One region of the Streptomyces sp. NPDC048523 genome, then DNA from elsewhere that is predicted to be linked to it. Evidence: riboswitches for the same ligand, from Rfam matches in the RefSeq annotation. Region 1 holds a riboswitch; each other region holds the start of a gene.
What was found. A riboswitch is a leader RNA that binds a small molecule or an ion and turns the genes downstream of it on or off. The one in region 1 is predicted to bind cobalamin.
Positions count from the first base shown of each region.

Region 2: another riboswitch for cobalamin. It lies ahead of ACGFWE_RS27350 (HoxN/HupN/NixA family nickel/cobalt transporter); the one in region 1 lies ahead of ACGFWE_RS19855 (ribonucleoside-diphosphate reductase subunit alpha).
Region 3: another riboswitch for cobalamin. It lies ahead of ACGFWE_RS37435 (cobalamin biosynthesis protein); the one in region 1 lies ahead of ACGFWE_RS19855 (ribonucleoside-diphosphate reductase subunit alpha).

Region 1 is NZ_JBICWQ010000003.1:872,627-879,549, forward strand. Features, by position in the region: gene ACGFWE_RS19855 (ribonucleoside-diphosphate reductase subunit alpha) at 1-2,062, opposite strand, end outside; cobalamin riboswitch at 2,187-2,346, opposite strand; gene ACGFWE_RS19860 (GNAT family N-acetyltransferase) at 2,369-2,869, opposite strand; gene mctP (monocarboxylate uptake permease MctP) at 2,943-4,553, opposite strand; gene ACGFWE_RS19870 (DUF3311 domain-containing protein) at 4,550-4,801, opposite strand; gene ACGFWE_RS19875 (GntR family transcriptional regulator) at 4,959-5,723, opposite strand; gene ACGFWE_RS19880 (extracellular solute-binding protein) at 6,030-6,923, shown strand, end outside.
Region 2 is NZ_JBICWQ010000005.1:388,175-395,097, reverse strand. Features, by position in the region: gene ACGFWE_RS27380 (LAETG motif-containing sortase-dependent surface protein) at 201-1,151, shown strand; gene ACGFWE_RS27375 (hypothetical protein) at 1,270-1,506, shown strand; gene ACGFWE_RS27370 (hypothetical protein) at 1,551-1,769, shown strand; gene ACGFWE_RS27365 (hypothetical protein) at 1,821-2,111, opposite strand; gene ACGFWE_RS27360 (hypothetical protein) at 2,210-2,578, opposite strand; gene ACGFWE_RS27355 (metalloregulator ArsR/SmtB family transcription factor) at 2,744-3,091, opposite strand; cobalamin riboswitch at 3,173-3,379, shown strand; gene ACGFWE_RS27350 (HoxN/HupN/NixA family nickel/cobalt transporter) at 3,408-4,523, shown strand; gene ACGFWE_RS27345 (nucleoside hydrolase) at 4,546-5,508, opposite strand; gene thrS (threonine--tRNA ligase) at 5,547-6,761, opposite strand.
Region 3 is NZ_JBICWQ010000010.1:170,204-177,126, reverse strand. Features, by position in the region: gene ACGFWE_RS37455 (alpha/beta hydrolase) at 1-432, opposite strand, end outside; gene ACGFWE_RS37450 (class II aldolase/adducin family protein) at 676-1,341, opposite strand; gene ACGFWE_RS37445 (anion permease) at 1,956-3,203, shown strand; gene ACGFWE_RS37440 (hypothetical protein) at 3,229-3,450, shown strand; cobalamin riboswitch at 3,591-3,734, shown strand; gene ACGFWE_RS37435 (cobalamin biosynthesis protein) at 3,832-4,773, shown strand; gene ACGFWE_RS37430 (cobyric acid synthase) at 4,770-6,281, shown strand; gene cobN (cobaltochelatase subunit CobN) at 6,278-6,923, shown strand, end outside.

The DNA of each region.
Region 1 (6,923 bases):
CGGGGATCCACGCGAAGTCCTGCACCGAGCCGTTCGCGTCGCGCAGCGCCTCACGGGTGCGGGCGTCCCACACGCCGAGCTCCTTGAGCTCCTTCACCAGATACGAGTTGACCTGGAGGAACTCGCCGGACAGCGTCTCGCGCTTGAACAGGTTGGAGACCTGCGGCTCGATGCACTCGTACACCCCGGCGATCGAGGCGATGGTGGCGGTGGGCGCGATGGCGAGCAGGAGGCTGTTGCGCAGACCCGTGGTGGCCATGCGCTCGCGCAGTGCCGCCCAGCGCTCCGGCCAGGTGAGGTCCGTCGCGTAGTGGTCGGGGTGCAGAACCCCTTGTGCCGTACGGGTCTTCTCCCAGGCCGGCAGCGGGCCGCTCCGCTCGGCGAGGTCGGCGGAGGCCTCGTAGGCGGCGAGCATGACCCGCTCGGCGATCCGGGTGGAGAGCCGCTTGGCCTCGGGGGAGTCGAAGGGCAGGCGCAGCTTGAAGAAGACGTCCTGCAGGCCCATCGCGCCGAGACCGACGGGACGCCATTTGGCGTTGGAACGGCCCGCCTGCTCGGTCGGGTAGAAGTTGATGTCGACGACCCGGTCGAGGAAGGTCACGGCGGTGCGGACGGTGGCGTCCAGCCGCTCCCAGTCCATGTCGCCGGTCGTCGTGTCGGCGAACGCGCCGAGGTTCACCGACCCCAGGTTGCAGACCGCCGTCTCCCCGTCGTCCGTGACCTCCAGGATCTCCGTGCAGAGATTGGAGGAGTGGACGGTGTGGCCGGGCAGGGCCGTCTGGTTGGCCGTGCGGTTGGCGGCGTCCTTGAAGGTCATCCAGCCGTTGCCGGTCTGCGCGAGGGTGCGCATCATCCGGCCGTAGAGGTCACGCGCGGGGATCGTCTTCTTCGCGAGCCCCGCGGCCTCGGCCTTGCGGTACGCCGCGTCGAACTCCTCGCCCCACAGGTCGACCAGCTCGGGCACATCGGCCGGCGAGAAGAGCGACCACTCGGCGTCCGCGTTCACCCGGCGCATGAACTCGTCCGGCACCCAGTGCGCGAGGTTCAGGTTGTGCGTACGACGGGCGTCCTCACCGGTGTTGTCCCTGAGCTCCAGGAACTCCTCGATGTCGGAGTGCCAGGTCTCCAGGTAGACCGCGGCCGCGCCCTTGCGCCGGCCGCCCTGGTTCACGGCGGCCACCGAGGCGTCGAGGGTCTTCAGGAACGGGACGATGCCGTTGGAGTGCCCGTTGGTGCCGCGGATCAGCGAACCGCGGGAGCGGATGCGGGAGTAGGCGATGCCGATGCCGCCGGCGTGCTTGGAGAGCCGGGCGACCTGGTGGTAGCGGTCGTAGATGGAGTCCAGCTCGTCCTTGGGGGAGTCCAACAGGTAGCAGGACGACATCTGGGGGTGCCGGGTGCCGGAGTTGAAGAGGGTGGGGGAGGAGGGGAGGTAGTCGAGGCGGCTCATGAGCCGGTAGAGCGCGGCGACTTCGTCCAGGGCGCGCGGGGTGTCGTCCTCGGCGAGCCCGGACGCCACCCGGAGCATGAAGTGCTGGGGGGTCTCGATGACCTTGCGGGTGATCGGGTGCCGCAGGAGGTAGCGGCTGTACAGGGTGCGCAGGCCGAAGTAGCCGAAGCGGTCGTCGGCCTCGGTGTCGACCAGCGCGTCGAGCCGCTCGGCGTGGATGCGCACGAACTCGGCGGTCCGGTCCGCGATGAGACCCTCGCGGTGGCCGACGGCGACCGAGCCGGTGAACGAGGTCACGCCCTGCGAGGCGGCCTCGGCGGCGATGGAGACGGTCAGCAGCCGGGCCGCCAGCCTGCTGTACGCGGGGTCCTCGGAGATGAGGCCGGCCGCCGCCTCGGTGGCCAGCTCGCGCAACTCCACGACCATTTCGGGGGAAGCCGCACGCGAGGAACGGCCCCGCAGCGCGGCGGCGGCGACCCGGCCGGGGTCGGCGTCGGGGAGGTCGGCGGTCAGCGCGGTCAGGGTCCGCAGCAGGGCGGCACCGGGGCCGTCGTGGTCCTGCTGTGCGGTCCGCTCGGTCGCTGAGGCCGGATCGGCCGGCGCGATGGTCACGTGGGGCACTCCCTCGCTGGGCACGGGGGCCTCGCGGAGGGCAGGGGGCAGCACACGAGCGCGCACGGCGTCGCGTCCACCGGCCCATTCCACGAGGCCCGGACGTCATGACACCCGGGCCGGTGCGGCACGGGCGGCTGTCGGCAGGTCCTCGGACTGACGCTCATGTGCGCTTATGCACGCATGAGTACACCGTTGCGGGACAGTTCCGGATTCGCACCGGATTCCCCTGCGGCGACAGCGAGCATGAGCATACATCTTGTGCCGGGTGAGGAAAGCAGGCCCATATGTTGTGTCGCGGTGACTTCAGAGCGTCAACTCATAGGCGAGAAGCGTGAACTCGTCGCCGGGGATCGGCTTCCAGTCGCGCTCGGGGGCGCGGGTGAAGCCGAGGCGTTCGTAGATGCGGTGGGCGGTGTGCATCGTGGGCTGGGTGCACAGGACGATGCCGGTGGTGGCCGCGGTCCCGGCGCGCTCGACGCAGGCCTGGACGAGGGCTTGTCCCACGCCTCTGCCGCGGGCCGCGTGAGCCACCGCGAGCATGCGGATCTCCGCCTCGCCGGGGCGGGCGAGGTCGGCCAGCGGGCCGCCGGAGGGGACGAAGGTGACCGTGCCGAGGACGGTGTCGTCCGCCACGGCCGTCAACACGTCCGCGGCGGCAGCCCGCTTGGCCACGTCCCTGAGCTCTTCGAGGTACCAGTCGCTGTCGCCGAACAGCAGGAGGCCGTCCTGGAGATAGGCCTGGGCGGTGATCTCGCCGAGGGTCTCGTACTCGGCGGGTTGCGCGGTCCGGATCACGATGTCCATGCCGGTGAGTGTGCCCGACGGGTACGACAACGGGCCGCCGGACGACTTCTCCGACGGCCCGTGGACACCGTGACTAGTGGACCGAACCCGCTGTCGCCGGCGGGAGTTCCGTCTGGACCCCCGGGTCGCCCGCGTCCGCCGTGTAGTCCTCCGGCCTGGTCTCGTCCACGCCGTCGGGAGCCTTCAGCGCCTTCAGCACGAAGGTCAGGACCACCGTGACGACCAGGTTGAGCACGAACGCGGTCAGACCGATGTAGCCGATCTCGCCGATGCCCGGGATCTCCTTGGCCGAGCCGCCGAAGTGCTTCTGGGTCGGGGAGGCGACGCCATACGCGGCGACCGTGCCGTAGACCATGCCGACCGCCCAGCCGGCGAGCAGGGCCCAGCGGTGGAACCAGCGGGTGAACAGGCCGCCGACCAGGGCCGGGAAGGTCTGCAGGATCCAGATGCCGCCCAGCAGCTGGAAGTTGATGGCCACCGTCTTGTCCATGGTGAGGACGAAGACCAGCGCGCCGACCTTCACCAGGAGCGAGACCAGCTTGGAGACCTTGGTCTCCTGTGCGGGCGTGGCGTCCGGCTTGATGAAGTCCTTGTAGATGTTGCGGGTGAACAGGTTCGCGGCCGCGATGGACATGATGGCCGCCGGGACCAGCGCGCCGATGCCGATCGCCGCGAAGGCCACGCCCGCGAACCAGTCCGGGAACATGTCCTCGAACAGCTGCGGGATCGCCAGCTGCGGGTTGGTGACCTTGACCCCGGCCGCGATCGCCATGAAGCCGAGCAGCGCGAGCAGGCCCAGCATCAGGGAGTACAGCGGCAGGATCGTGGTGTTGCGGCGGATCACCTCACGGCTGCGCGAGGAGAGCGTCGCGGTGATCGAGTGCGGGTACATGAACAGCGCGAGCGCGGAGCCCAACGCCAGCGTGGCGTACGTCCATTGGCCTGCCTCCAGCGGGACGAGGCCGCCCGCCTTGGCCGCCGTGTACTTCTCGCTCGCCGCGCCGAAGACGTCGTCGAAGCCGCCCAGCTTGATCGGGATGTAGATGATCGCCACCGCGATGACGATGTAGATCAGCGTGTCCTTCACGAACGCGATCATCGCGGGGGCCCGGAGGCCGGAGGAGTACGTGTAGGCCGCGAGGACACCGAAGGCGATCAGCAGCGGCAGGTCCTTGACGAACCAGTTCGTGTTCTCGCCGCCGCCGATGCCCATGACGTCCAGGACCGCCTGGATGCCGACCAGTTGGAGCGCGATGTACGGCATGGTCGCGAGGATGCCGGTGACCGCCACCGCCAGCGACAGCCCCTTCGAGCCGAAGCGGCCGCGCACGAAGTCCGAGGTCGTCACGTATCCGTGCTTGTGGGAGACCGACCACAGGCGGGGCAGGAACGTGAAGATCAGCGGGTACACCAGGATGGTGTACGGCACCGCGAAGAAGCCGGCCGCGCCCGCCGCGTAGATGGCCGCGGGGACCGCGACGAAGGTGTACGCCGTGTAAAGGTCGCCGCCGAGCAGGAACCAGGTTATCCAGGTGCCGAACGAGCGGCCGCCCAGGCCCCATTCGTCGAGGCTGTGCTCGTTCTCGGCCTTGCGCCAGCGCGAGGCCAGAAAGCCCATGACCGTGACGGCCAGGAAGAAGAGGATGAAGACGGTGAGAGCCACACCGTTGACGCCGTCGTTCACTTGGTACCTCCACGGCGGGCACGCTGGTCACGCTGCCACAGCTGGTACGCGATCATCGTCAGCGCGGTGGAGATCAGCACCCACAGCATCTGGTACCAGTAGAAGAACGGGATGCCGATGAACGTGGGGTCGACCTTGGCGTACGAGCCGACCCACAGCATCGCCACGAACGGCGCCAACAGGCAGAGGGCGATGACCACTCGTACCGGCGTCACCACCGGTGGTCCGACTTCAGGTGCATCCGACATGTCGCGACTCCTGCCCCTCACTGATCAGCGCTGATCACCTGCAATGCGCAGGCAATCTAGGCGCTGGTGTCGTGAGAGCGGAAGACCTCGTCCGCATATCGGTATGTCGATTCTGTGAAGCACGCCTGCTGGGCACTCCCAGGGCACTCCTAAGGCACTAGTCGACCGGCCTCTTGAGGCGGGCCACGAACTTGTACCGGTCCCCGCGGTACACCGACCGCACCCACTCCACCGGTTCGCCCGTCCTGTCGATCGAATGACGGGACAGCATCAGCATCGGCAGGCCCACGTCGGTGCCGAGCAGGCCGGCCTCGCGCGGGGTGGCCAGGGAGGTCTCGATGGTTTCCTCGGCCTCGGCGAGGTGGACGTCGTAGACCTCGGCGAGCGCCGTGTAGAGCGAGGTGTACTTGACCAGCGACCTGCGCAGGGCCGGGAAGCGCTTGGCGGAGAGGTGGGTCGTCTCGATGGCCATCGGCTCGGCGTTGGCCATGCGCAGGCGCTCGATGCGCAGCACCCGGCCGCCGGCGGTGATGTCGAGGAGCTCGGCGAGCCGGTCGTCGGCGGTGATGTAGCCGATGTCCAGGAGCTGCGAGGTGGGTTCGAGACCCTGGGCGCGCATGTCCTCGGTGTAGGAGGTGAGTTGCAGCGCCTGGGAGACCTTGGGCTTGGCGACGAAGGTGCCCTTGCCCTGGATCCGCTCCAGGCGCCCCTCGACCACGAGTTCCTGCAGCGCCTGGCGCACGGTCGTGCGTGAGGTGTCGAACTCGGCGGCGAGCGTGCGCTCGGGCGGTACCGGCGTACCGGGCGACTGCGTCTCCGTCATGTCGAGCAGGTGCTTCTTCAGGCGGTAGTACTTGGGCACGCGCGCGGTACGGACGCCTGCCCCTCCCTCGGTCTCCGCACTGCTGACGTCGCTGCTCATGGTCTGCCTTCCCGGCTCCGGATGCGGGTCACATCGTGATCCCTTCTGTATACCGTCGCCGCCTCTTTTGGTCTAGTCCACAGTGGTGAGTGGTATAGCGGACGAGAGTACTCCGCCGCCGCTGTTTTCGCTGGCTTCTTTAGTAATGGTTCCTGCATATGTAGCTCGCATAACGGCTGGTCAGGGCCTTTTCGGCACCTCTTGACAGGCCTTCTGGTCTGGTCCAAGCTCCCCCTACTGGTCTACACCATTGGTCCAGGTCCCGGCTCGTGAGCGGGAGGTGTGGGCATCCCTGAGGAGGGTGGCGTGAAGCGCAAGCTGGCAGCCGCGATCGGCATCGCGGGCATGATGGTCTCCGTCGCGGCATGTGGGGGCAGCGACAGCGGAAGTTCGGACAACAGCGGCGCGGACGCCAAGGAGCTGACCGTCTGGCTCACCGTCGACGCCCAGAACAACTGGCCCGGGCTGGTGAAGGCCGCGGACGCCGCGGTCCAGAAGAAGCACCCCGGCATCAAGATCAACCACGAGTACTACGGCTGGCCGGACAAGAACACCAAGCTCGACGCGGTCCTCGCCACCGACAAGGCCCCCGACGTCGTCGAGATGGGCAACACCGAGATGCTCGGCTACATGGTCAAGGGCGCCTTCGCACCCCTGGACACGTCGGCGTTCACCAACTCGTCGGCCTGGCTCGACGGCCTCAAGGCCTCGGTGACCTACGACGGCAAGACCTACGGCGTCCCGTACTACGCGGGCGGCCGGGTCGGCAACTGGCGCAAGGACCTCTTCGCCTCGGTCGGCGTCAAGTCCACCCCGAAGACCTACGCGGAACTCACCGCCGCCCTGGACAAGGTCCAGAAGAAGGAGGGCGACAAGTTCTCCGCGTGGTACCAGCCCACCCGTGACTGGTACGCGGCCATGTCCTTCGTCTACGACGCCGGCGGCTCCATCGCGGTCGAGTCGGGCGGCCAGTGGAAGGCCAACCTCTCCTCGCCCGAGTCGGTCAAGGGCCTCACCGAGTTCAAGAACGTCGTCGACAAGTACATGCACGGCGACAAGACCAAGGACGAGTCCGACCGCTACATCGTCTACGGCCAGGGCAAGTCCGCCATGATCTTCGGCGCGGCCTGGGAGGGGGCGACCTCGGCCGACCCGAAGAACGACAAGACCGGCAAGCTCAAGGACAACCTCGAGAACTTC
Region 2 (6,923 bases), on a different contig from region 1:
TGAACCTGGGGTTTTGCGGAGTGGATCGTTCCCTGTGTGTCGAAATTGTGACGACCCCAGAACCCTCGTTGTATCACCGCAGGTTGACAGCATTCCGCAAGGAGATCCACGATGTGCGAACACCGTGGCGCATGTGACCAATGAGCCCAGTGTTTCTGATGCTTGCTGTTACCACTCACTCTCATCCTGACGGGATACGTATGTCCATAGCGAGACGTGTCACCATGCGGCGCCTGTTGGGGACGGGCGCCGCGACGCTCGCCTTCTCCGCTGCCCTCGCCTCCGTCGCCTCGGCCTCCGACTGCCCCGGCGGCAAGGGGTGGCAGGACGGCGGAAGCTACAAGCCGGGTACGGGCGCCGGCTCCAAGACCGAGACCGACCGCTGCGAGTTCTCCCTCGACGGCAAGAACTTCTTCGCCTCGGTCAAGGTCGACGACCTGAACCTGAAGCCGACCGAGGACGGCAAGGTCCACGTCAAGGTCCGTGCGGCGGGCGACGCGTCCACCTGCACCGCTTCTCTCGCGTCCTACCGCGCGCACGGCCCGACGTTCGCCACCTCCGGCGAGCAGGTCTTCCACGACTTCGACACCGTGACCGTCAAGGCCGGCTCCGTCGACTCCCTCGACATCTCGATCCCGGACGTCGGCTGCTACGCGCAGATCGACCTCTACCGGGGCAACACGAAGTTCGACGGCCAGCTCGACGCCAAGGACGGCCTGCCGCACGGCGACCTCCCCAAGGGCCCGGACCACCCGGTCATCAAGGACAAGCTGATCGCGGCCTGGAACGGCGGCACGAAGGACTGCACGGCCACCCCGCCGACGACGCCCCCGGCGACCCCGCCGGCCTCGGAGAGCACTCCCCCGGCCTCGGAGTCGACCCCGCCGGCGTCCGAGTCCACCCCGCCGGCGTCCGAGAGCACGCCCCCGGCGTCCGAGACCCCGGGTACGAGCACCCCGACCCCGTCGGCCTCGGAGTCCACCACGACTCCGGCCGCCCCCACCCCGAACGGCGGCGGCGGCGGTGACAACCTCGCCGAGACCGGCGCCAGCAGCAACACCCCGCTGATCGCGGGCGGCGCGGCGGTGCTGCTCGCGGGCGGCGCGGGCATCGTCCTGGCCACGCGTCGCCGCAAGGCTTCGCGCGCCTGACCCCTGTCCGACCGGGGCCGTCCCACCGTTCGCGGTGTGGGCGGCCCTTCGGCGTGCCCGGGACTCGTCCACGGACCCGCCATGGCCCAATAAATCGAACACATGATTGAATCCGGGCATGCGATCGTTCCCCGACGACCTCGCCCGGGCACAGCGGGACTGGAGTGTCACCTACCGGCAGCTCGCCGAGCGCCCCGGGCGCACGGAGCTGCGCCGACGCCTGTACCGGCTGTCGGCCCAGGTGTTCTTCCATCCCCACTGGCAGCGAGGCCGCCCACGCCCGGCCGAGTGGCGGGAACTGCGCGATCTGGGGCGCTCGTCCGTCGCGGACATCGGCGAACAGCTCGACCGATGACGGATCGACATGCGGGACCGTACGTCCCGGACGATCCTGAAGACATGTCCGGACCGATCCGCGTGATCGTGCACCCCCCGTCCCCCACCGGCGGCCGCCGCGTCCGCGTGGACGGCGAGATCCTCGGCCTGGCCCACAACCTGACCGACGTCGCCGAGTTCCTCCGCAGGGCGGGCCTGGAGATCGACGCGGCGGAGGTGGCGCAGTCGTCGTGGATCGAGTGGAAGGGGGGCGGGCCGGAGTGGTGGGGGGTGGAGGGGTGAGTGACCGCGTGTTACCGATGTACGGCCCGGACGGCGGTGACGCAGGCCGACTCAGTCGATGAGTTCATGGATCGCCGCCAGGAGGTTGAACACCGCCGGCAGGAGGAAGACGCAGCCGAAGGCGATCCACGCCCACCCTGCTCTGCGGTGCCCGCGGCTCGGGGGTGGTGCCGGGATGAGCCGGTCGCCGGCCCTCATCGTCTCGCTCGGTGCGAGCACGTTGCGCCCCGTGCTGCGCTGCCGTCGCCCCAGCCATATGAAGACGATCGCGGCCATGGCCGTGAAGGCCGCCAGTTGGAGATGCTCACCCGGTGTGTCGGCACCGGCAAGCGTCACGGCCACGTACGACAAGGTCCCCCCCAAAGGATCACGGTGCATGGATCACCTCACGACGGCACCACTGTGTCAAGCGAGTTGGGCACCGCTCACGCCTCCTGGACCTAGAGCTGGTCCCGCCACCACGGCACGCCGAGGTTGTCGACCTGGATGACCTTCGCCCGTCTCAGAATCTCGTCGTCGAGGGGGGTCAGGAGAGCGCGCAACTCTCGTGCGCTCTGCTTGGGCAGGGCGTGCAGAACGGCTTCGAGGTGATCCCTGAAGTACCCCACGTCACAACAGCCGGGGATGCCGCATCGTTGCGCTGTCGTCGGGTCCGCGATCAGTCTGAGCGGTCCGTGGGCAAGAGCCTTCCAGCGCCGGAACGCTTCAACCGTGTCCTCGAGAAAGGAGCGGGATCGCTCCAGGCGGCGCAGATCGGCCATGCAGCGCGCGGAGAGGCCGTCGAGGGCCGGGTACCGTCGTGGCCTCACGCGACGGATCGGCAGTTCAGCCCGCAGGGCTGAGGGGCGCCTACGCGGCACGGCCCTTTCGGTTGTCGGTCATAGGGGCACGGTACACAGGCACACTGACGGATGTCCTGGTCTTTCAGTGCCGCTGAACTGCCCCTCAGCAGTCCGGAGTTGTCCGACGCCCCCTCACGACACCTGTTGCAACAGCCCCCGTACCGCCTCGTCCACCACCCGGTACCGCACCACCCGTCCCTCCTTCTCGCCCGCCACGACCCCGGCCGCCCGCAGCAGCCGTAGCGCCTGGGACACGGCCGGGTCGTTCATGCCGGTCGCGATCGCGAGGTCGGAGACGGCCAGGGGGCCGGTCCGGTACAGGGCGAGCAGCAGGGCGAGACGGTTGGGGTCGGCCAGGAGGGCGAAGCGGTCGGACCAGGTGCGGACGTGTCCCGGGTCGCCGATCGCGGCGATGGCGTCGCACACCCGGTGTCCGTCGATGGTGCGGCGGTCGGCTCGGTCGGCCGGGACGAGGTGCATGGCGCACATCCTCGCAGGCGGCTCTGTGTGATCTTCCATACCTGCGCAGGTGTGCAGCTATGCAGGAACCCCCGCTCCCCCCTACGGTGGGCGGGCCGTGGTGCTCGGGAAGCCGGTGACGACCCCTCAAAGGTCCATTCCGGTGCGGCCCTCGCCACTGTGATCGGGGAGTTTCCCTCCCACGTCCCTCACGGGACAGCCACTGGCCGTCACCATCAGGCCGGGAAGGCGGGCAGGGAAACGCACGACCCGTAAGCCAGGAGACCGGCCACGGCAGCTCACGCGTTCATCCACGAGGTGCTGGAGTGACCACCGTATGACTGATCCTGCGCTGCCCGAGACCGCCCTGCACGAGACCGCCGCCGCCCCCGCCTCCTTCCGCTGGCGGCGCGAGGACACCGTCAAGACGGTCGGTCTGATGGCCGCGATAGCCGCCCTGCACGTCGTCGCCTTCGGCATCCTCTTCCTCCTGGTCGTCCCCGAGCACTACGAGGTGGGCGACAAGGCCTTCGGCATCGGACTCGGAATCACCGCCTACACCCTCGGCATGCGGCACGCCTTCGACGCCGACCACATCGCCGCGATCGACAACACCACGCGCAAGCTGATGGCGGACGGCAAGCGGCCGGTGTCCGGGGGGTTCTGGTTCGCGCTCGGGCACTCCAGTGTCGTGGTCCTGCTCGCCGCGCTGATCGCCGGCGGCACCCAGCTCGCCGGCAAGGTCATGAACGAGGGGTCAAGTACCCACCAGGTGCTCGGATTTCTGGGTACGACGGTCTCCGGGTCGTTCCTCTATCTCATCGCCGCCCTCAACCTGGTCGCCCTGCTGGGCATCCTGAAGGTCTTCCGGGCGATGCGGGCGGGGACGTACGACGAGAAGGAGCTGGAGCAGCATCTCGACTCGCGCGGCTTCATGAACCGGATCCTCGGCCGGCTCACCAAGTCCATCACCCGGCCGGGGCAGATGTTCCCGCTGGGCTTCCTGTTCGGGCTCGGCTTCGACACGGCCACGGAAGTGACCCTGATGGTGATGGCCGGGTCGGGCGCGGCCGCGGGTCTGCCCTGGTACGCCATCCTCTGCCTGCCGCTGCTCTTCGCCGCCGGCATGAGCCTGTTCGACACCCTCGACGGCACGTTCATGAACTTCGCCTACCAGTGGGCGTTCTCCAACCCCGTCCGCAAGGTCTTCTACAACCTCGCCATCACCGGGCTGTCCATCGCGGTCGCCTTCTTCATCGGCACGATCGAGCTCGTCGGCGTCCTGCACGACAAGCTCGACCTCACCGACGACCTCACCACCTGGATCGCCGACATCGACCTCGACAACGTCGGCTACATCATCGTCGGCCTGTTCGTGGTGGTGTGGGCGGCGGCGATCGCCTACTGGCGGCTCGCGAAGGTGGAGCAGCGGTGGAGCGTCAGCAGTTCCTGAGAGAGCGGACGGGGCTCGGTGGCTAGGCCCCCTCCACCGCCGTCAGCCACAGCTTCACGTACCGCTCCACGTCGACGCCCAACGCCACATCCACGAGGGTCACTTCACGCTCGCCCTCGTGGATCTCGGACTCACCGGGACGGCGGCGGCGGTCGACGACGGTCTGGCCGCGCGTCGGGCCGGGGGCGAGGCTCACCTCCACCGGCAGCAGCTCGGTGGTCAGCCCCTCCGGGTCGACGACCGCGCACACCGCGCCCGCGTCGCCGAGGCCACCGGTGGGGGTGGGGTCACCGGAGGTGGCCGGGTCGCGGTGGGCGAGGAGGTCCCCGGCCATGCGCAGGCTGGGCTCCGAACTCGCCCGCAGCCGCTGGACGTCTGCGGCGGGGACGATGACCCGCTCGAACACGTCCAGGCCGTACATGGTGATCGGCACCCCTGCGGTGAGCAGCACGGCGGCCGCCTCGGGGTCGTGCCAGACGTTGAACTCCGCGACGGGGGTGGCGTTGCCGGTCGCGACCGCGCCGCCCATGAACACGATCCGCTCGATGTTCCGCACCACGTCGGGGTGGGTGCGGAGCAGCAGGGCGATGTTGGTGAGCGGCGCTGTGGGGATGAGGGTGACCGGCGTCGGGGAGGCGAGGATCTCCCGCCTGAGCAGGGTCACCGCGTCCACGTCCACCGCGACCCGGGTCGGCGCCGGCAGCCCCAGGTCGCCCATGCCGTCGAGGCCGTGCACGTGGTGCGCGGCGCGCACGGGCTCGATCAGCGGCCGCGCGGCACCCCGCGCGACGGGGATGTCCCCGGCTCCGGCCTGCTCAAGAACGGTCAGCGTGTTGCGCACGACACCGTCGACGTCGGTGTTCCCGGCCACACAGGTGACCGCACGCAGGTCGATGCCCGGGTGCCGTACGGCGAACAGCAGGGCCAGGGCGTCGTCGACACCGGTGTCGCAGTCGATGATCACCGGAATGGGCTGACCGGTCACGGCGGAGGTCCTTTCGTCACTGGCGTACGGGACCGACCTTACGCAGCCGCCCAGAGTTCGGCCCCGCGATCACCGCTGCGGGCAGCGATCCGTTCCAGCAGCTCGCCGACCGGCACGACTCCCGGCCTACGCCCGTCCCGCAGCCGTACGGCCGCACAGTCGGCGTCGGCCTCCCGCTCCCCGATCACCGCCTGGTACGGCACGAGGCGCGCGGCGCGGACGCGGGCGCCGAGGGTGCCGTGACCGGGACCGGAGAGTTCGGCCCGGATGCCGCGCGCTTCGGCCCGCCGTACTAGCTCATGGGCCCGTTCCTCCTGTGCCTCCGCGACCGGCAGGACCACCAGCTGCACGGGGGCGAGCCACACCGGGAAGGCGCCGCCGTGTGCCTCGATGAGATGGGCGACCGCCCGCTCCACGCTGCCGATGATGCTGCGGTGGACCATCACCGGGCGGTGTTTGCCGCCGTCGGGGCCGATGTAGTGGAGGTCGAAGCGTTCGGGCTGGTGGAAGTCGATCTGGACGGTGGAGAGGGTGGACTCGCGGCCGGCGGGGTCGGTGATCTGCACGTCGATCTTGGGGCCGTAGAAGGCGGCCTCGCCCTCGACGGACTCGTGGTCGACGCCGTCGAGGACCTCTTCGAGGAGGGCGGTGGCGCGGCGCCAGAGTTCCGGGTCGGGGACGTACTTGCCGGAGTCTCCCGGGAGCGACAGTCGGTACCTGGACGCTCGGATGCCGAGGTCGTCGTAGGCGCGTCGGATGAGGTCGAGGGCGGCGCGGGCCTCGGCCACGGCCTGTTCCGGGGTGCAGAAGATGTGGGCGTCGTTGAGCTGGATGGAGCGGACGCGGGTGAGGCCGCCGAGGACGCCGGACAGTTCCGAGCGGTACATGCCGCCCAACTCGGCGATGCGAAGGGGCAGTTCACGGTAACTGTGGGACCGTGACCGATAGATGAGGGCGTGGTGGGGGCAGAGGCTGGGCCGCAGCACGACCTCCTCGCCGCCGAGCCGCATCGGCGGGAACATGTCGTCGCCGTAGTGCGACCAGTGCCCGGAGATCTCGTACAGCTCCCGCTTCCCGAGCACCGGCGAGTACACGTGCCGGTACCCGGCGGCCCGCTCCACCTCCCTGACGTACTCCTCCAGGACATGCCGTACGACGGCCCCGTCGGGCAGCCAGTACGGCAGCCCCGCGCCCATCAGGGGATCGGTGTCGAACAACTCGAGCTCACGGCCGAGCCGGCGGTGGTCGTGCATCGGCTTCATGGGGGTCTCCCTCGCTCATCGGGGGGGCGAGGAACCGACGGGAACGACAAAACCCCGGGGCACTCGCCCCGGGGCTTCGGACTGCGTCAGCTGTCAGCGCACCGGGACCTGCTCCGGCGTCGTCCTGATGGAGAGGATGGCTCGGGCTTGGGC
Region 3 (6,923 bases), on a different contig from region 1:
GGAGCCGAGTTCGCCGGGGATGTCGATGTCGGTGTGGTCGAGGCCGAGGGCGGACTTCGGGTCACCGACGTGCGTGGTCGGGGTGAGCCAGACCTTGTCGCCGGGTTTCAGGGTGCCGTGGGTGACGCGTTCCAGGCGGCGGACGACGGTGTCGGCGGAGTGCGGTTCCGTGGCGAGGACGGGGCCCACGACGGCGTGGGAGGCGTCGCCGGCGAGGCCGTAGGTGCCGGGGCGGAGGGCGGCGAGGTCGCGGGTGAGGGCGATGCGGCCGGCTGCGGTGGAGTGGACGGTGAGCCGGGGTTCGCCGGGCAGCGGGCGGCCCGCGGGCGCCTTCAGTCCGGCGTCGCTGGCGATCCTCCCGACGACGATTCCGGCTGCGCCGGCCGCCAGGGCTGCGGTGACGGCAGCGGCCGTCGCTTTGACAGTGCGCACGTCTTCAGTGTCGCGGGGGAGGCGGGGTGGGGCCAGTGGGCGGGTGCCTGTGCGGGTGTGGGTTCGGTGGGGGCTGGCGTTCTGCGCAGTTCCCCGCGCCCCTGAACGCCTGCGGCGGCCCGGGTGGGCGTCCTGGCACAGGTGACTGCAACCCCCTGGGGGCGCGGGGAACTGCGCGACCAGCCCCCACCGGCCCGCACCCGCCCGACAACCTCACCCGCCCCCCGTAGGCGCACCCGCCCCCTAACCCCGCTGCCCATACCCCCGCAACCGCTCCCCCGCCTCCTCGACCTGTCGCTCCGTCAGGATGTTCGGGGTCAGGCCCGGTACCGACCGGGCCGTCAGCCACAGGTGGCACATCCATTCCAGCTGGGCCGTGCGGTCGTAGGCCTGGGTGAGGGTGGAGCCGTAGGTGATCGTGCCGTGGTTCTGGAGGAGGCAGGCGGAGCGGTCGGCGAGGGCGTGGAGCATGTTCTCGGCCAACTCGTCGGTGCCGTAGGTGGCGTAGGGGGCGACCCGGACGGGACCGCCGAGGGCGCCGGTCATGTAGTGGATCGGGGGGAGTTCGGACACGAGCGTGGAGACGGCCGTGGCGTGCACCGCGTGGGTGTGCACGATCGCGCGGGCGTCGGTACTGCGGTAGACCGCCAGGTGCATGGGGAGTTCACTCGTGGGGACCAGGGTGCCCAGGACCTGACGGCCCTCCAGGTCGACGCCGGTCACGTCGTCCGGGGTGAGGCGGTCGTAGGGGACGCCGGACGGGGTGACCAGGACCGTGTCCCCTACGCGTACCGAGACGTTGCCGGAGGTGCCGACGACCAGTCCGTCGGTGACCGTCCGGCGGGCCGTGTCGACCAACTCGCCCCACGCGTCCGCCTCGCCCGATGATTTCTGCCGTTCCTCAGCCATGCCGTGATCCTGCCAGGCGGGGCGCCGGAGGGCGCGTTTCCGGGCGTGCGCCCCTCTTTGTCCCGTGATCGCAAGGCTGCCCGGCACCGAACCCGCGCCGTGGCCCTGTCCGTGGTCATGCTCAGCGCGGGAGGCATGGCGTTCGCCCGGTCGGGCCCCGGCCGGTCTGGCAGCAGGCCTTGGTCAAGGGCGCCAGGTTCGTCTACCGGCATCCTGCGCAGGCCGCGTACTTCGTGCGCAACGGCGGTGCCTGGTCCGCGGACGGCTGGCCCCTGCCGCCGGCGCTGGACATTGCATACAACCCGTGTGCGAGGCGAAGCGGCTGACCGGGCGCCGGCCGGTGATCTACACAGCGGCGCCTTCGCCGCAATCACGCGCTGTGGGTGGCCAGTCTGCCGGGTGACCAAAATCTCTTCAACGGGTCGGCTCGACAGCTCAACAGGTTCGCCGCCGGGGCGTAGCCGTGGGGCGTACGGGTCGTGCGGGGGCCGCGGGGTTCGACGCGGGGACAGCAGAAGATTCCGGTCACCGTGCGGCCCGCCCCAGTTCACCTTCCGTTCATCCAGGTTACCTACGTTCAATCTGCCAATGACCTCGAACGATTGCCTGGGTAAATGGAAAACTTCTCGCTGATCCTCGCGATTGTGGTCGTCACCGCACTCGCGTTCGATTTCACGAACGGTTTTCACGACACCGCCAACGCGATGGCCACCACCATCTCGACCGGTGCGCTCAAGCCCAAGGTCGCGGTGGCCATGTCCGCCGTGCTGAACCTTGTGGGCGCCTTTCTCTCGGTGGAGGTCGCCAACACGATCTCCAAGGGTCTCGTCGACGAGACCGGCATCCGTCCCGAGGTCATCTTCGCCGCCCTGGTCGGCGCGATCCTCTGGAACCTGCTGACCTGGCTGGTGGGTCTGCCCTCCAGTTCCTCCCACGCCCTGATGGGCGGTCTGATCGGCGCCACCATCGCCTCGGCGGGCATGGGCGCGGTGCACGGCGACGCGCTCGTCACCAAGGTCCTCATCCCCGCCGTCGCCGCCCCGATCGTCGCGGGCGTCGCCGCCATGCTGGCCACCCGGCTCTCCTACACGCTGGGCAAGAAGGCCGACGGCAAGGCCGCCGCGAAGGGCTACCGCACCGGACAGATCGCCTCGGCCGGCCTGGTCTCGCTGGCCCACGGCACCAACGACGCGCAGAAGACGATGGGCATCATCACCCTCGCCCTCGTCGCCGGCGGCGTCGTCGCCCCCGACTCCGACCCGCCCACCTGGGTCATCCTCTCCGCGGGTCTCGCCATCGCGCTCGGCACCTACCTCGGCGGCTGGCGCATCATCCGCACCATGGGCAAGGGCCTGACCGACCTTCAGCCGCAGCAGGGCTTCGCCGCACAGACCAGCGCGGCCACCGTCATCCTGGCCTCGTCCCACCTCGGGTTCTCCCTCTCCACCACGCACTCCGTCTCCGGTTCGGTGATGGGCGCGGGCCTCGGCCGCAAGGGCGGGGTCGTCCGCTGGTCGACGGCCACGCGGATGTTCGTGGCCTGGGGCCTGACGCTCCCGGCGGCGGCCCTGGTGGGCGCCCTGGCCGAGTCGGTCACGAACCTCGGCGACTGGGGTACGGCGCTCGTGGCGGTCTTCCTCGTCGCCTCCAGCGCGGCGATCTGGAAGATCTCGCGGCGCGAGGTCGTGGACGCGTCCAACGTCAACCACACCGACGAGCCGGCCGGCGTGGTGACCACGGCGATCGCCGTCGTGACCCCGCCGCCCACCGGCACCGTGACCGAGGGCCTCACCGCCACGATCCCGGCTCCGGCCCCCGCCCCGGCCGCCGCGACGGAACCGGCCCCGCCGGCCGCCGTCTGAGCCCCCCTCCTAAGGAAGCCTCACCATGAAGATCGACTGGGAAGCACTCGGCTCCGTCTTCGGCGTCAGCCTCGTCGTCACCGTGGGCCTGGTGGCCCTGTTCACCCTCGGCATCATGGGCCTGTCCCGCCAGGAGCGGGCCACGGCCCAGGGCGGCTCGGCCACGCTCGCGGTCACCGGCGCCTACGCCTGCTTCGCGGCGTGCGCGGCGGCGGTGGCGTACGGGATCTCTCTGATCGTGGCCTGATCGTGGCCTGACGGCCCCCCGCCACTCGACGGCCGGGCGGGCACGGAACTTCCAGTTCCGTGCCCGCCCGGCCGTCTTTCATGACCGGCGATGTGGGGTTCTGCACACTCTCCCGCCGCAGGTCAACAACAAGTTGACGGGTCTCGAAGGCCCGTGGTGGACTGCCGGAGCCATTTACGGCGGCAGAAGAGGAAGCCGGTGCGAATCCGGCGCGGTCCCGCCACTGTCACCGGGGTAGACAACCCCGGGAGCCAGGAACTCTCGCCGCCGGACTCGTCGAACCAGGGCGTGGACACCCTGAGTGAGGACATGACGCGATGCTCGCCTGCCGATCCACCAGCGGTACCCGGTACGTGAACGACCCTGCGATCGGCTGACCCGATGCGTGCCGATCGCGTTTTCGCGTACGGCGCCGCCGCCGGTCTGATCGGTGACCTTCTGCTCGGTGACCCCCGTCGCGGGCATCCGGTCGCCGCGTTCGGGCGGGCCGCCGGGGCCGTGGAACGGGTGCTGTGGCGGGACCACCGGGGGTGGGGCGCGCTGCACACCGCCGTGTGCGTGGGCGGTGCGGTGGCGCTCGGCGCCGTCGCGGAGCGGGCCGTACGACCGTCCCGCACCGCCTCCGTCGTGCTCACCGGGGCCGCCACCTGGGCTGTCGTGGGCGGGACGTCCCTCGTACGGGAGGCCCGGGTCGTCGGGCGGGCGCTGGAGGCGGGGGACGTCGAGGCGGCCCGGGAGCGGCTGCCCCATCTGTGCGGGCGGGATCCGCAGGCCCTCGACGCCGACGGGATCGCCCGGGCGGTCGTGGAGTCCGTGGCCGAGAACACCTCCGACGCCGTCGTGGGGGCGCTGGTGTGGGGTGCCGTCGGCGGGGTGCCGGGGCTGCTCGCGTTCCGGGCCGTGAACACGCTGGACGCCATGGTGGGGCACAAGTCGCCCCGGTACCGGCGTTTCGGGTGGGCTTCCGCCCGGCTCGACGACCTCGCCGGGTGGCCGGGGGCGCGTCTCACCGCCGTACTCGCCGCCGTGGCCGGAGACGATCCCCGGGGTGCCGTGCGGGCCTGGCGGGAGGATGCGCACAGGCATCCGAGCCCCAACGCCGGGCCCGTCGAAGCCTCGTTCGCGGGGGCGCTGGGTGTCCGGCTCGGGGGGATCCTCTCGTACGCGGGGCGGGTCGAACACCGGCCGCTGCTCCATCAGAAGGGGCGCGCCGTCGCCGTGTACGACATCGAGCGCGCCGCACGGCTGTCGCGGCGCGTCGGGCTGCTCGCGCTCGGCGTCGGTGTCGCCGCGCGGGCCTTCGTGAAGGGGCGCAGCGCATGAGTGGCGGAGGGCTTCTCGTCGCCGGTACCACCTCCGACGCCGGCAAGAGTGTCGTCACCGCGGGGATCTGCCGGTGGCTGGTGCGACAGGGGGTCAAGGTCGCGCCGTTCAAGGCGCAGAACATGTCCCTCAACTCGTTCGTGACGCGGGAGGGCGCGGAGATCGGGCGGGCCCAGGCCATGCAGGCGCAGGCCTGCCGCATCGAGCCGACCGCGCTGATGAATCCCGTGCTGCTCAAGCCCGGTGGCGAGCAGAGCAGTCAGGTCGTGCTGCTCGGGAAGCCGGTCGGTGAACTGAGCGCCCGGGGCTATCACGGCGGGCGGCAGCAGCGGCTCCTCGGGACCGTGCTCGACTGTCTCGCCGAGTTGCGGGGCACGTATGACGCGGTGATCTGTGAGGGGGCCGGGAGCCCGGCCGAGATCAACCTGCGGCGGACCGACATCGTCAACATGGGGATCGCCCGCAACGCCGGGCTGCCCGTGCTGGTCGTGGGCGACATCGACCGCGGGGGCGTCTTCGCCTCCTTCTTCGGGACCGTCGCGCTGCTCTCGGAAGAGGACCAGAAGCTCGTCGCCGGGTTCCTCGTGAACAAGTTCCGGGGGGATGTCAGCCTCCTGGAACCCGGGCTCGACATGCTCCACGGACTCACCGGGCGGCACACCTACGGCGTGCTGCCCTTCCGGCACGGCCTCGGGATCGACGAGGAGGACGGGCTGCGGGTGTCCCTGCGGGGGACGGTCCGGGAGTCGAACACGGCTGCTCCCCTCGGGGAGGACGTGCTGCGGGTCGCCGTGTGCGCGATCCCGCTGATGTCCAACTTCACGGACGTCGACGCCCTGGCCGCCGAACCCGGTGTCGTGGTGCGGTTCGTGGACCGGCCCGAGGAACTGGCCGACGCCGACCTCGTCGTGATTCCGGGAACCCGTGGGACCGTCAAGGCACTTCAGTGGCTGCGGGAGCGGGGCCTCGCGGCGGCCATCGGGCGCAGGGTCGCCGAACAGCGGCCCGTCCTCGGCATCTGCGGCGGGTTCCAGATCCTCGGCGAGCACATCGAGGACGAGGTCGAATCGCGCGCCGGCGCGGTCGACGGTCTAGGTGTGCTGCCCGTGCGGGTGCGGTTCGCGCGGGAGAAGACCCTCACCCGGCCGGTGGGGGAAGCCCTCGGGGAGCCGGTCGAGGGGTACGAGATCCACCACGGGGTCGCCGACGTCGGCGGAGGCGTCCCCTTCCTCGACGGCTGCCGCGTGGACCAGACCTGGGGCACGCACTGGCACGGCTCGCTGGAGTCGGACGGCTTCCGGCGGGCCTTCCTGCGGGAGGTGGCGGCCGCCGCGGGCCGCCGGTTCGTGCCGGCCCCCGACACGTCGTTCGCCGCGCTGCGCGAGGAGCAGCTGGACCGGCTCGGCGACCTGATCGAACAGCACGCGGACACGGACGCGCTGTGGCGGCTCATCGAGTCCGGCGCGCCGCAAGGACTGCCTTTCATTCCACCGGGAGCGCCCGCATGAGCACAGTGTTGTTGTTGTCCACCGCCGACACGGACCTGTTGGCGGCCCGGGCCGCTTCCGGCGCCTCGTACCGGATCGGGAACCCGACCCGGGTCGATGTCGCGCAGGAGCTGCCGGCGCTGATCGAGGGCGCGGACATCGCCGTCGTACGGCTGCTCGGCGGCAAGCGGGCCTGGGAGGACGGACTCGCCGCGCTCAAGGCTTCGGGCATCCCCACCGTGCTGCTGGGCGGAGAGGCCGTTCCCGACGCCGAGTTGATGGCCGAGTCGTCCGTGCCCGCTGGTGTGGTCGCGGAGGCGCTCAAGTACCTCGTCGAGGGCGGGCCCGCCAACCTGGAGGAACTCGCCCGGTTCCTGTCCGACACCGTGCTGCTGACCGGCGAGGGATTCGTCGAGCCGCAGAAGATGCCGGAGTACGGCGTCCACGGCGACCGTCCTTTCGTGGAAGGCCGCCCCACCGTCGGCGTGCTCTTCTACCGGGCCCACGAGCTGAGCGGCAACACCGGCTTCGTGGACACCCTGTGCGAGGCGATCGAGGCTAAGGGCGCCAACGCCCTGCCCGTGTACTGCGGTTCACTGCGCGGGGCGGACCCCGCGCTCTACGAGATCCTCGCCCGGGCCGACGCACTCGTCGCCACCGTCC